DNA from 4 places in the Streptomyces collinus genome. Region 3 is predicted to be linked to each of the others. Evidence: riboswitches for the same ligand, from Rfam matches in the RefSeq annotation. Region 3 holds a riboswitch; each other region holds the start of a gene.
The links. Region 3 has a riboswitch for cobalamin ahead of RFN52_RS11715 (SCO2321 family membrane protein). Riboswitches for the same ligand answer to the same signal wherever they lie in the genome.
Positions count from the first base shown of each region.

Region 1: another riboswitch for cobalamin. It lies ahead of RFN52_RS36715 (energy-coupling factor ABC transporter permease); the one in region 3 lies ahead of RFN52_RS11715 (SCO2321 family membrane protein).
Region 2: another riboswitch for cobalamin. It lies ahead of RFN52_RS08955 (cobalamin biosynthesis protein); the one in region 3 lies ahead of RFN52_RS11715 (SCO2321 family membrane protein).
Region 4: another riboswitch for cobalamin. It lies ahead of RFN52_RS05765 (ABC transporter substrate-binding protein); the one in region 3 lies ahead of RFN52_RS11715 (SCO2321 family membrane protein).

Region 1 is NZ_CP133771.1:8,151,805-8,155,272, forward strand. It holds gene cbiQ (cobalt ECF transporter T component CbiQ) at 1-334, opposite strand, end outside; gene RFN52_RS36710 (energy-coupling factor ABC transporter substrate-binding protein) at 341-709, opposite strand; gene RFN52_RS36715 (energy-coupling factor ABC transporter permease) at 706-1,407, opposite strand; cobalamin riboswitch at 1,438-1,624, opposite strand; gene RFN52_RS36720 (serine/threonine-protein kinase) at 1,752-3,218, opposite strand; gene RFN52_RS36725 (MDR family MFS transporter) at 3,434-3,468, opposite strand, start outside.
Region 2 is NZ_CP133771.1:1,991,679-1,995,146, forward strand. It holds gene RFN52_RS08945 (inorganic phosphate transporter) at 1-377, shown strand, start outside; gene RFN52_RS08950 (hypothetical protein) at 412-633, shown strand; cobalamin riboswitch at 764-902, shown strand; gene RFN52_RS08955 (cobalamin biosynthesis protein) at 1,006-1,959, shown strand; gene RFN52_RS08960 (cobyric acid synthase) at 1,961-3,468, shown strand, end outside; gene cobN (cobaltochelatase subunit CobN) at 3,466-3,468, shown strand, end outside.
Region 3 is NZ_CP133771.1:2,598,388-2,601,855, reverse strand. It holds gene RFN52_RS11720 (SCO2322 family protein) at 1-549, opposite strand, end outside; gene RFN52_RS11715 (SCO2321 family membrane protein) at 546-1,760, opposite strand; adenosylcobalamin-variant (AdoCbl-variant) riboswitch at 1,883-1,971, opposite strand; gene RFN52_RS11710 (hypothetical protein) at 2,068-2,664, shown strand; gene RFN52_RS11705 (hypothetical protein) at 2,567-3,286, opposite strand.
Region 4 is NZ_CP133771.1:1,295,037-1,298,504, forward strand. It holds gene RFN52_RS05760 (FecCD family ABC transporter permease) at 1-650, opposite strand, end outside; gene RFN52_RS05765 (ABC transporter substrate-binding protein) at 647-1,663, opposite strand; cobalamin riboswitch at 1,747-1,907, opposite strand; gene RFN52_RS05770 (CoA-binding protein) at 2,003-2,431, shown strand; gene RFN52_RS05775 (APC family permease) at 2,565-3,468, shown strand, end outside.

The DNA of each region.
Region 1 (3,468 bases), 5.6 Mb from region 3:
CCGCCGAGGTCCGCAGCAGCAACTCCCCGGCCCGGACCGGCCCGTCAGCGGCGAGGGAGACGAACCCTCCCGGCCCGCCCACCTGGACGAGCAGCGTGACCGCGCCGGTCACGCAGAAGCCCAGCGGGACCCGGTAGGCCCGCCACAGCCGCCGCCCGGGCACACCGGCCGGCCCCAGCAGCACCACCAGGGCGCTCAGGAGCACCAGGGCCGCACCCGGCCAGGGCGGCAGGGAGATCGCGAGCAGCGTGAGGCCGAGTCCGAGCACGGCCTTGTCCACGGGATGGCGGCGGCGCCAGCGACTGCTGTGCGCCGCCGCGTCGATCGGCAGCACCCGGGCTCAGTCCTGTTCCGCGGTGGACTTCCCGGCGGCGCCGGTGAGCGCGCCGCCGGCCTCGCGCTCCAGCGCCCGCTGCTCGCCCTGCCGACGGCCCCGGCGCAGACCGAAGTAGTAGGCGAGGACACCGGAGCCGAGAGCCGCCTGGAGGGAGAACAGCGCCGACTCGATCTCACCGGAGGGCGGTTCGTACAGGGGCGAGAACCACGGCTCGTAGTCCGGCTTCAGCTCGGTGATCGCCGTTTCGGCCTCGCCGTCGGCGCCCGTGAACGGCTCCTCCTTGTGGTCGCCGAGGCCGAGCGCCAGGGGCAGCACGGCCAGCGCGGCCACGGCGAGCAGCAGCACCAGGTTGATCTTCGTGTTCCTGCTCATCGGGCCACCGCCTCGGTCTCGGTCCGGGACTGCTTCTTGGCGAGGAGCACGCCCAGCCGGGTCAGTTCGCCCTTGCTGGACTGCACCAGCAGCCGCATCACCAGCACGGTCAGCAGGCCCTCGCTCACCGCGAGCGGGACCTGGGTGACGGCGAAGATGGAACCGAACTTGCCGAGCGCGCCCAGGAATCCGCTGCCCGGGTCGGGGAACGCGAGGGCCAGCTGCACGCTGGTGACGCAGTACGTGGACAGGTCGGCGACGAACGCGCCGGCGAACACCGCCACCATCAGCGGCGCGTTGGAGCGCCGCAGCAGCTTGTAGACGGCGTATCCGGCCCAGGGCCCGACGATCGCCATGGAGAAGACGTTGGCGCCGAGCGTGGTCAGGCCGCCGTGTGCGAGCAGCAGCGCCTGGAAGAGCAGGGTGATGGTGCCCAGCACCGCCATGATGGGCGGCCGGAACAGGATGGCTCCGAGGCCCGTGCCGGTGGGGTGCGAGCAACTGCCCGTGACGGACGGCAGTTTCAGGGCGGACAGGACGAACGTGAAGGCGCCGGACGCCCCGAGGAGCAGGGTGCTCTCGGGGTGCTCGCGCACTTCACGGGTGAGCGACCGGACTCCGTGGACGACGAACGGCGCCGACGCGACGCCCCAGGCGACCGCGTGCGCCGGAGGAAGGAAACCCTCGGCAATGTGCATGGCTCAGCAGACCCTCTCCAGCACCTCGTGGATGGTTGACGCGCCTTGGCCGGTCTCCTGGCTGACGGGTACCACCGCCCGTACTCCGCCTTCCCGGGCCGCAAGGACCCAGTGGCTGCCCCCTGAGGGGCCGGAGCCGGACTTCCCGATTCACAGTGGCGAGGGCCGCACCGGCATCACACCGGATTTCCCGTTCACCAAGGCCTGGTGACAATAAGGCCGGGGTAAGGCCGATGACAAGCCGCCCCAGGGGCGCGCGAGGGGGCGCCCGCTCGCACACCGGCGCATCCCCCGGCTGATCCACGCGCTCGGGCGCTCAGGTGCGGGGCCGCTTCGGGGCCCCGTCAGTCGTCGCCCCCGTCGGCCCCGCCGTCGTCGCCCTCCCCGTCGTTCCCGGCCTGGACCGGCTGCTCCGGCTTCGGCTGATCCGGGTTCGGCTGCTCCGGCCCGGCGTCGCCCGTCCCCTGCGTCGGGGCCGGGGCACCGGTCGCCGGCGGGACAGGAGCCGGGGAGGCGGGCGGCGTGGACGGAGTGACTTCGGCCACGGTGCCGGTGGTCGGCGTGGTGGCGATCTGCTGCCCGGCCCCCGGATCGGAGGTGATGGGCGAGGCGGAGTCGTCGGACGGGGTGGCCGCGGGGCTGCTCGCGGTCGGGGACGGTTCGGGTTCCGTGCCCTCGGCGCTCGTGTCGGGCGAGAACCAGCGCATGCCGAGGAGCATCGCGGCGAGGAACAGCGCCGCGGCGGCGGCCGTAGCGGCCACTCTCGACCGGCTGCCCGGCCCGCCGCGCCCGCGGGCGCGGCCCGACCGCCCTGCCTGGGCGGCCCGGGCGGCGGTGCGGTGCCCGGGGGTCGCGGGCAGCGCGTACGTGGTCGGGTGGCTGCTCTCGGCGGCCGCGTACGGGTCCCGCCCGGTATGCGGCGGCGCGGACGCGGGGTTGTTCGGCCGCAGCGGCGGTGAGACCTCGGGCAGCGGCTCGGGCAGGCCCCGCCAGGCGCCCCCGGCGAACCACTCGGCGGCCTGCTCCGCGGTGGGCCGGTTCTCGGGCTGCTTGGCCAGCAGACCGAGGAGGTAGTTCTCGAACGCCGGGGGCAGTGCGGCGACACCGAGCTCGCGGGGCGGCACGGGTGCCGAGTCGAGGTGCTGGTGCAGGAGGGCGACGGCGGTGTCGGCCTCGAACGGCGGGCGGCCGCTGAGGAGCTGGTAGAGCACGCAGCCCAGGGAGTACATGTCGGAGGCGGGCCCCGCGGGCTTGCCCAGGGCCCGTTCGGGCGCGAGGTAGAGGCCGGTGCCGACGATCTGGCCGGTGGCGGTGAGCGCGGCGCCGGGGTCGTCGAGGAACCGCGCGATGCCGAAGTCGCCGATCTTCAGCGTGCCGTGGGTGTCCAGCAGCAGGTTGGCGGGTTTGACGTCGCGGTGCACGATGCCCTGCCCGTGTGCTGCGGCGAGCCCCGCGGACGCCTGCGCGGCGAGAGCGGCGACCTGCTCCACGGGCAGCGGGCCGGAGCCGGACAGCACCCCGGCGAGGCTGTCGCCCTCGACCAGCTCCATCACCAGGTACAGCCGGTTGTCGTACTCGCCGAAGTCCAGGACGCCGACCACGTTGGGGTGGTTGAGACGCCCGGCGGTCTGCGCCTCCAGACGGAACCGGGAGGTCGCCGTGGCGTCGGTGTCCTGGGGCAGCAGCAGCTTGAGTGCCACCGCTCTGGCGAGCGTCTCGTCGTACGCACGCCAGACCTCTCCCATTCCACCGCGCCCGATCTCAACTTCCAGCCGGTAGCGGCCCGCTAGCAGCACTCGTCCTCGTCTCATGCGTATGGGAAGGTCGTCGCCGCAGGCCGAACTCCCCGCTTACGCACGGGGATTGATGGGGGGTGCCGCAGCCGACCCAGGATACTGGCGCGGCGCGACCACCGATCTCCGCAGCGGTGTCTCCCTGGGGTGCGGCACCGGAAATTCGGAGCGAAGACGTCGCACGCCGGGGTGACGCTCCCGCGCGCCCGGTTGCCGGGGCGCCGGCGTCCACGTCAGGCCGCCGTGCCCGCCCCCTTCTCACGCCGCG
Region 2 (3,468 bases), 610 kb from region 3:
GGCTCGGCCGCAAGGGCGGTGTCGTCCGCTGGTCGACCGCGACGCGGATGTTCGTCGCCTGGGGTCTGACGCTGCCGGCGGCGGCCCTGGTGGGCGCCCTCGCCGAGTACGTCACCGGCTTCGGGGCCTGGGGCACCGCGGTGGTGGCCGTCTTCCTCGTCGCCTCCAGCGCGGCCATCTGGAAGCTCTCGCGGCGGGAGATCGTCGACCACACCAACGTCAACGACACCGACGACGCGGAGCCCGCGGGCGTGGTCACCACGGCGATGGCCGCGGTGACGCCGCCGCCGGCCGGCACGCCGGCGGAGGAGCCGGTGCCGTCGTTCCCGGCCCAGGCCACCGCCGAGCGGACGGCCTCCACGACCACCACGGTCTGACCCCGCCCACCGGCAACAAGGAAGAGTCTCCGATATGAAGATCGACTGGGCGGCCCTCGGCTCCGTGTTCGGCGTCAGCCTCGTGGTCACCGTGGCTCTCGTGGGCCTGTTCACCCTCGGCATCACCGGTCTGTCCCGCCGCGAGCGGGCGGTGGCCCAGGGCGGGTCCGCGGGCCTCGCGGTCACCGGCGCGTACGCGTGCTTCGCGGCGTGCGCGGCGGCCGTCGGGTACGGCATCTATCTGATCGTGGCCTGACGGCCCGACCGCACAACGTCCGCCGGGCGGCACGGGACCTGAGTCCTGTGCCGCCCGGTCGTCGTGTGTGCGCAGGGGGCGATGTGGGGTTCTCCACACTCTCCCCTCGCAGGTCAACGGCAAGTTGACGGCGGTTCGCGGCCGTGGTGGACTGCCGGGGCCAGTACGGCGGCAGGAGAGGAAGCCGGTGCAAGTCCGGCGCGGTCCCGCCACTGTCACCGGGGTAGTGATCCCCGGGAGCCAGGAACTCTCACCGCCGGTCTCGTCGAACCAGGGCGTGGACACCCTGAGTGAGGACACATATCGCCATGCGCGGCTGCCGATCGAGGTTCAACACCCCACCCCTGCCCGCCCTCCTGGCCGGCTGAGCCCATGGGTGCCGGTCGCGTCTTCGCGTACGGCGCCGCCGCCGGTCTGATCGGTGACCTGCTGCTCGGTGATCCTCGCCGGGGGCATCCGGTCGCCGCGTTCGGACGGGCCGCGGGCGCCGTGGAACAGGTGCTGTGGCGGGACCACCGCGGGTGGGGCGCGCTGCACACCGCCGTGTGTGCCGGAGGGACCGTCGCCCTCGGGTCCGTCGCCGCGCGGGCCGTGCGGCCGTCTCCCGTCGCCTCCGTCGCGCTGACCGCAGCCGCCACCTGGGCCGTCGTCGGGGGGACTTCGCTCGCCCGGGAGGCGCGGACCATCGGGCGGGCCCTGGAGGCCGGGGACGTCGAGGCGGCCCGGGCGCGGCTGCCACATCTGTGCGGGCGGGACCCACAGGCCCTCGACGCCGACGGCATGGCCCGGGCCGTGGTCGAGTCCGTCGCCGAGAACACCTCGGACGCGGTGGTGGGGGCACTGGTGTGGGGGGCTTTCGGCGGGGTGCCGGGGCTGCTCGGGTTCCGGGCCGTCAACACCCTGGACGCCATGGTCGGACACAAGTCGGCCCGGTACCGCCGGTACGGCTGGGCCTCCGCGCGGCTGGACGACCTCGCGGGGTGGCCGGGAGCGCGGCTGACCGCCGTACTCGCCGTGCTGGCCGGGCCGGATCCGCGGGAAGCCGTGAGGGCCTGGCGGGCCGACGCGGCACAGCATCCGAGTCCCAACGCCGGGCCCGTGGAGGCCTCGTTCGCCGGGGCGCTCGGAGTGCGGCTGGGCGGGACGCTGTCGTACGGCGGGCGGGTGGAGCACCGGCCCGTGCTGAACACGCGGGGGCGGGCCGTCGGGACGCGCGACGTCGAGCGGGCCGTGCGGCTGTCGAAGCGCGTCACCTGGCTCGCGCTCGGGGTGTGCGCCGGTGCGCGGTTGCTGATGAGCGCGCGGTCATCGAAGAGGGGGAAATGACATGAGCGGTGGGCTTCTTGTCGCCGGTACGACCTCCGACGCCGGCAAGAGCGTCGTGACCGCCGGGATCTGCCGGTGGCTGGTGCGGCAGGGCGTGAAGGTCGCGCCCTTCAAGGCGCAGAACATGTCCCTGAACTCCTTCGTGACCACGGAGGGGGCCGAGATCGGGCGGGCGCAGGCCATGCAGGCGCAGGCCTGCCGGGTCGAGCCGACCGCCCTGATGAATCCGGTGCTGCTCAAGCCCGGTGGCGAGCAGAGCAGTCAGGTCGTGCTGCTGGGCAAGCCGGTCGGGGAGCTGAGTGCGCGCGGCTACCACGGCGGACGGCAGCAGCAGTTGCTCGGGACGGTGCTGGACTGCCTGGAGCAGTTGCGGGGCACGTATGACGCGGTGATCTGTGAGGGGGCCGGTTCTCCCGCCGAGATCAATCTGCGGCGGACGGACATCGTGAACATGGGGATCGCCCGGAACGCCGGGCTGCCCGTGCTCGTCGTCGGCGACATCGACCGGGGCGGGGTGTTCGCCTCGTTCTTCGGGACGGTGGCGCTGCTGTCGCCCGAGGACCAGCGTTGCGTTGCCGGGTTCCTCGTCAACAAGTTCCGCGGGGACGTCTCCCTGCTGGAGCCGGGGCTGGACATGCTGCACGGGCTCACGGGGCGGAAGACGTACGGCGTGCTGCCGTTCCGGCACGGGCTCGGGATCGACGAGGAGGACGGGCTGCGGGTCTCCCTGCGGGGAGCGGTGCGGGAGTCCCTGGTCGCCCCGCCGGTCGGCGAGGACGTGCTGCGCGTCGCGGTCTGCGCCGTGCCGCTCATGTCCAACTTCACCGACGTGGACGCGCTGGCCGCCGAACCGGGCGTCGTGGTGCGGTTCGTGGACCGGCCGGAGGAGCTGTCCGACGCCGACCTCGTCATCGTGCCCGGCACCCGAGGGACGGTCCGGGCGCTGGAGTGGCTGCGCGAGCGCGGGCTCGCCGACGCCCTGGTCCGCAGGGCCGCCGAGCAGCGGCCCGTCCTCGGCATCTGCGGCGGCTTCCAGATCCTCGGCGAGCACATCGAGGACGACGTGGAGAGCCGCCGGGGCCATGTCGACGGGCTCGGGATCCTGCCCGTGCGGGTGCGGTTCGCCCGCGAGAAGACCCTCACCCGGCCGTTCGGGGAGGCCCTCGGGGAGCACGTCGAGGGCTACGAGATCCACCACGGCGTCGCCGACGTCACGGGAGGAACTCCCTTCCTCGACGGCTGCCGGGTCGGCCAGACCTGGGGCACGCACTGGCACGGCTCGCTGGAGTCGGACGGCTTCCGGCGGGCCTTTCTGCGCGAGGTGGCGGCCGCCGCGGGCCGTCGCTTCGTGCCCGCGCCGGACACTTCGTTCGCCGCGCTGCGCGAGGAGCAGCTCGACCGGCTCGGCGACCTGATCGAACAGCACGCGGACACCGACGCGCTGTGGCGGCTCATCGAGTCCGGCGCGCCGCAAGGACTGCCCTTCATTCCACCGGGAGCACCCGCATG
Region 3 (3,468 bases):
GTCGTTCGACGGGGCGCTCTTCTCCGCCACCGGCTTCCGCTTCTGTTCGTCCCGGGAGACCTGTTCGCCGCAGCCCTTCTCCGGATAGCCCGAGATCGCGCACAGCAGGGCGTTGGTGTCGTAGCGCAGCGGCTCGGCCACCGCGGCCAGGGCCTCGGCCGTCGTCGCGTCGGGGGAGACCCGGGCGCAGGCCGTGCGGGCGGCGGGCGGGGATTCGCCGCCGGGGGCGTCCGACGGGGTGCCGAAGTCGATGACCAGGGCCACCCGCTTCCTGCCCTCCTGCGCCGGCGTCTTCGCGCAGATCGTCGCGAAGTCGGCCGTGCCGCGCGGCCGGACCGCGTTCGCGGAGTCCTCGCTCACCGCGAAGCGGAAGCCCTGGACGTCGCCGTCCGAGGGGCGGGCCAGGGACGGGCCCTGGGTGGCGTAGACCCAGCGGCCGGCGTCGCGCTCCCAGAACGACCAGTACCGGTAACCGGCGGCCTGGGCCTGGCCCGCACCCGCGCACAGCAGGAGCGAGGCCAGGAGCAGGAGAACGGCCCGGCGGATCACAGCTGCTGCTGCTTCTTGCGGCCGGTGAACAGGAAACCGATGCCGATGCCGGCGACCAGGCAGACGCCGACGTACCACCAGACCCCGAAGAAGTCCGAGCCGGAGTCCTCCTTCTCGTCCGAGGCCCCGGACGTGGTCTTCCCGGCGGTCTGCGGGGCCGGGCCCGTGGCGCCCAACTGCTTGACGAGGTCCGCGCCGCCGAAGTCACGCGGGTTCGTGCCCGTCGCGTGGGCGGCGAGGATCAGCTGCGCGTAGGCGGCCGGACCGCTCTGCGCGGCCCAGGACGCGGAGTTCTTCTCCAGCCACCGCACGGACTTCTCCGCCTGCGCGGTGTCCCCCTGCGCGGCGAGCGCGACGACCGCGTCGGCGGTGTTGCCGAAGTCGGGCTGGGGTTCGGCACCGGCCAGGGCGGACATGAGGTGGTCGCCGTCCTTGGCGAGGGCGGCGGTGAGGTAGCCCGCGCCGTTCGCCGCCGCCTGCCGCGGCGTCGCGGCCTTCTCGCAGGTCGCGTCGGACTTCTTGCCGGGCTCGACGACCATGCCCGTGCCCAGCGCGCCGAGCACACCGGCCGCCGTGGCGTCCGCGTTGGCGGCGAGCTCGCCCTTCTTGTCCGGCTGGAACGCGAAGGCGCCGTCGCCGTCCCCGCCGCAGGGCAGGGCGAGCTTCAGCAGCGCGTCGTAGGGGGACTTGCCGTCCTTCTCCACCTGGTCGGGCTTCTCGCCCGCGGCGGCGAGCGCGCCTATGACGATCGACGTCGAGTTGGTGTCGCTGGCCCCACCGGGCGAGTAGCCCCAGCCGCCGTCCTTGTTCTGCACGGCCTTCAGCCAGCCGACGGCCTTGCGGGTGACGTCGTCGTGCCCGCCGAGCGCGGTGAGGGCCTGCACGGCGGCGGACGTGGCGTTGGTGTCGAGCATGGTCTTGGCGTCGCACGCGGTGGTGGGGTCGGGGCGGTACGAGGCGAAGGAGCCGTCCGCGCACTGCTGACGCACCAGCCACTGGACGGACTTCGCGGCCGGCTTCACCCCCACGGTGTCCTGCGCGAGCAGCGCGAGCGACTGGCGCCAGACGCCGTCGAACTTCGGGTCCTTGTCGCCGTACAGGGCGGAGGGGAACGCCTGGGACGGCGACGGGGACGGGTCTGCGGCGGCCGGGGTGGCGGCGCCGATCACGGCGACGGCGGCCAGGACCGCGGCGCTGCGGCGGACGTTCATGATCGGCGGGTGCCTCTCCCTGTGGGGGAGCCGGGCAGCACGGGACACCCCGGCGGCTCGGCTCCGTATACCTCGACGGTGCCGTGACCGGCGGTCTGCCGGGCACGTGAGCCGGTCACGAAACCGTACGGGGCGATCCGGCTCACCACCTGGGCGGCGGTTCACGGTTGCGGGTCAGCGCCGGAATTGCACCGGCTTCCCCCCGTACGGTGTGATGACGACCCGCTTACTGTACCCGGACGTAGGAATCGGGCCGAGGGGGGCGGAGTGGGGGGGCTCGGGCCCCGGCTCATGGGAGGATCCTGAAGTGTTCGATTTCGGGATCGGCGGCTACCGGCCTCATTGGCTGAACGGTCGCTTCGCGGTCGAGGCAGCGCATGGCCGGCGATTGCGTGCTCTCATCGGCCGCCCGCTGGCCCGCGTCTGGCTTGTCCGGGACGTCCAGGACGACGAGTGGTTCTCCGACTGCCCCGTCCTGTTCGACTTCACCGGAGAACAGGTCGAGATCAACCACCAGAAGTTCGACGACCTCTCGATCACCTGGAACACGGTCGACCCCCGCCAGCCGGTCCGATGGGCCGACTTCGATCTCCAGTGGCGTCACGACAGGCGCCCCGAGCTGCACGCTCTGCAGGACCAGGTCCTTCAGGACGTACAGCTCCTCGAGTGGACGGGCGACGACATGGCCCAGGGAGCAGTCGCCGTCAGCTTCAGCTTCCCCCGCGGCCGGCTGACCATCGCCAACGCCCTCGACGACAACGAGCTCACCTTCGGGCCACCCGATTCGCGCTATCAGAAAAGAAGTCTCAGCATTCTCGAAGCTCAGCCGTCTTCCGCGGATCGTCCGCGAGAATGCGGGCCGCGAGCTGCCGTGCCTGCTCCTCCACGGACTGATCGTGGGTGACGAACAATTCGTACGCGTAAGAACATGCACGCTCTCCCGGTGCCTGGCCGTGCTGGAACTCGACATCGACGCCCTCGGGGCTGGTGAGCTCCTCGGCGACGCCGGGCTCTTTGCGGCGTGGCCAGACACCCGTGAGAACGCAGCCCCACCGCTCGAACCAGCCGCTGCCCGTAAGGGTCTGCTCAAGCAGCCGGGCCACGGTGTCTACCGGCTCCTCCCAGCTGCGGTCCGCTGCGGCGCGTGCGAGTTCGGCGTCGTACTGGGCGGCATCGAAGTGGATGTCCGCGAGCACGGCGGTGATGTTGCTGGTGTTTTCCCAGGCGTCCCAGACCACCCGGTCGCCCTCGCGGCGCATGGTGACGTACAGAGCGCCGCAGCAGCCGGCGGTGCAGGTCGGCTCGGTTAGCATGACTCTGCGTGGCTGATTCGTCGCTTTCAGCGGCCAGCTCTCGGCCGGGCCCCTCCAGTGTCGGCAGCTGAGTGCCACCCCTTCCGGATGGACTCCCTTCAGAAGGTCTACGCCGTCGATCAGGGGGCGCACCTCGGCCCAAGGGTCCGCCGCCCAGTCGTCCGGGATCCTGTGCTGCAAAGTCAGAACACTGATCGTCAGCTGATCGGTCATGCTCACATGATCGGCTGACGCCACGAAGCCGCGTACTCATTTCCTGAGCGTGCTCAGCCTCGGCCGGCCGTGCCAGGGCAGCCACCGCTCGTGATCGAGAAGCTCGCGCCCGCGGCGCCAGACGCGCGGTGACGCGGGCTGAACAGAACTCCTGGCTGCCGCAGCGGAGTTGATCCTCTCCC
Region 4 (3,468 bases), 1.3 Mb from region 3:
GCCAGGCACAGCCACACGTCGGTCCAGCCGGCGCCGCCGAGCGAGCCGAGGAGCCAGAACAGCACGCCGCGGGTCGTCTCGGCGTCGGCGGAGGTCATCACGACGAAGGAGGTGAGGGCGGAGAAGAGCTGCATGGCGGCGACGCCCGCGAGGACGACACGGTCGGTGGTGCCGCCGAGGGTGTGGCTGAGCAGCAGCACCAGCGCGAACGACAGCAGGGCGCCGAGGAACGCACCGGCGGACACCGACAGGGCGCCGCCGCCCGCGCCGAGCACGACCACGAGGACCGCTCCGGTGGAGGCGCCCGAGGACACCCCGAGCACGAACGGGTCGGCGAGCGGGTTGCGCAGCAGCGACTGCATCACCGCCCCGCAGACGGCGAGTCCGGCTCCGCACACGGCCGCGAGCAGGGTGCGCGGCAGCCGCAGCTGCCAGACGATCCCGTCCCGGATCGGCGTCAGCTCCGAGCTGCCGAGGCCGAGACGGGCGGCCACGACGGACCACACGTCGGCGACGCGGATGTCGGCGGGACCGATGGTGATGGCGACGGCGAGGGAGGCGACGAGCGCGACGGTCCCGGCCACTCCCAGCGCGAGTCCTGCCCGGCGCCGGGGCTTGGTCCCGGCGACCGGCAGCCCCTGGGCGGTCACTTCACCAGTCCGAACCGGCGCAGCCCGGCGGCCACCTGCTCCACGCCCTCGACGGTGCGGATGGTCGGGTTCATGGCCTGCCCGCTGAGCAGCACGTACCGCTTGTGCCGGACGGCGTCCATGGTCCTGGTGACGGGGTTGGACTCCAGGAAGGCGATCTTCTTCGCGGCCGACTCGGCGGTCTGGGACTTGCGGGTCAGATCGCCGATGACGAGGACGTCGGGGTCGCGGTCGGCGACCGTCTCCCAGTTGATCTGCGGCCACTCCTCGTGCGTGTCGTCGAAGACGTTCTTCGCGCCGAGGGCCCGGGTGATGATGCCGGGTGCTCCGCAACAGCCCGCCATGTAGGGCGACTCGGAGTTCGCGAACCAGTACAGGAGGGTGACGTCGGAGGCGTCGATCCCGGCGGTGGCCTTCTTCATGCGCCGCTGGAGTGAGGTCACGAGGGCGTCGCCGCGCTTCTTCACCCCGAACACGGTCGCGAGGTCCCGGACTTCGCCGTAGACGGTGTCGATGCCCAGGGCCTTGTCGCGGGCGCCGTCGCCGCCGCCCGAGTTGTCCTTGCCGGCGCAGTCGGACGGGGACACGTAGGTGGGGACGCCGAGCTTCTCGAACTGCTCGCGGGTGGCGACGCCGCCCTTGCCGAGGGTGGAGACGAAGGACGCGGTGACGAAGTCGGGTTCGGTGTCCAGGACGCGTTCGAAGGACGGGTTGTTGTCGGCGATGCGCGGGACCTTGGCCTCGGCCTTCCCCAGCCCCTTCATCACGGGGTCGGTCCAGGTGGCCGTGCCCGCGAGGCGGTCGGCGAGGCCGAGGGAGAGCAGGATCTCGGTGGTGCCCTGGTTGAGGGACACGGCATACCGCGGCGGGGTGGCCACCCGGACGTCGTGCCCGCAGTTGGTGAGGGTGACGGCGGCCTTGGCGTCGGTGGACGCGGAGCCGCCGCAGCCGGTCAGGAGCAGGGAGCCGGCCGCGAGCAGGGCGGCGGCACGGGCGGGTCGGGCGAGGGGCACGAAAACCAGTCCTCAGGCGTCGAGGGCCCATTCGCGGAGCCCGGTCGTACGGTGCTCCCCCGCCGCACGCGGCCGCGGGGGCCGCCAGCAGGTCTTCGGACTCGGGTTCACCCGGATCGGAGCGCCTTCCCGGACGTCCGCGAGGGAGTCCAGTGGCCGAGGCCCCGCCCGTCCCCCTCACCGCTGCGCGTCAGTTCCGGATTCGCACCGGATTCCCTGACCCACGTACATGGGTTCGACTGGCCTCGGCAAGCTATCACGGGGGCGCCCGGGAATCACCGCGCGTCCCGCGCCGTTGCCGGGAGAGCAGCGTGTCCACGACTTACGAGGAGGCCGCCGGTGTACGGCGACGAGGCAACGGTCCGCAGGATCCTCACCGAGCTCGGCGACACCTGGGCCGTGGTGGGCCTGTCGTCGAACCGGCAGCGGGCGGCGTACGGGGTGGCCGCCGTGCTCCAGCGCTTCGGCAAGCGCGTCGTGCCGGTGCATCCGAAGGCGGAGACGGTGCACGGGGAGAAGGGGTACGCGAGCCTGGCGGACATCCCCTTCGACGTGGACGTCGTCGACGTGTTCGTGAACAGCGACCTCGCCGGGGCCGTCGCGGGCGAGGCGGTCGCGAAGGGCGCGCAGGGCGTCTGGTTCCAGCTGGGTGTCGTCGACGAGGCGGCCTACGAACGGACCCGCGCGGCGGGTCTGGAGATGGTGATGGACCGCTGCCCGGCGATCGAGATCCCACGGCTGTCTCATCACCGCGTACAGGAATCCTGAAGCGTTCCCCACGAAATACCCGCACCCGGTCAAGGGTGCACAACTCGTCTTCTGCGGCCGGCCGGCCGATTCCTAACCTGAGGCCTCTTGCTCCCCGAACTCCCCGAGTTCATCTTCGAGAGGCCCTGTATTCATGGAAAGAGACGGCCTGCGGCGGGATGTCGGACTGATCGGGCTCATGTGGGCGTCGGTCGGTTCCATCATCGGTTCGGGCTGGCTGTACGGCGCCGAGAAGGCGGTCGTGGCGGCCGGCCCCGCGGCGATCCTGTCCTGGCTCATCGGTGCTGTGGCGATCGTGCTGCTGGCGCTGGTGCACGCGGAACTGGGCGGCATGTTCCCGGTCGCGGGCGGCACCGCCCGCTATCCGCACTACGCGTTCGGCGGTCTGGCCGGCATGTCCTTCGGCTGGTTCTCCTGGCTCCAGGCGGCGACCGTGGCACCGATCGAGGTCGAGGCCATGATCGGCTACGCCGGGCACTGGCACTGGGCCCAGGGCTTCGAGCACGCGAAGGACGGGACGCTGACGACGAGCGGCTTCGTCGTCGCCGTCCTGCTGATGGCCGTGTTCGTCGTGGTCAACTTCCTCGGCGTGCGGATCCTCGCGCACACCAACAGCGCCGCCACCTGGTGGAAGGTGGCCGTGCCGCTGGCCGCGATCTTCATCATCGCGGCCGGCAACTTCCACCCCGGCAACTTCACCGAGCACGGCTTCGCCCCGTTCGGTGCCCACGGCGTGCTGAGCGCCGTCAGCTCCAGCGGCATCATCTTCGCCCTGCTGGGCTTCGAGCAGGCGATCCAGCTGGCCGGCGAGAGCCGCGACCCGCAGCGGGACCTGCCGCGCGCCACGATCGGCTCGGTCGCCATCGGGGCGGCCATCTACGTCCTGCTCCAGATCGTCTTCATAGCCGCCCTGCCACTGGGCGCCTTCGCGCACGGCTGGACCAAGCTCGACTACCCCGGCATCAGCGGCCCGTGGGCGGGGCTCGCGACCCTGGTGGGCCTCGGCTGGCTGAGCGTGGTGCTGTACCTGGACGCGG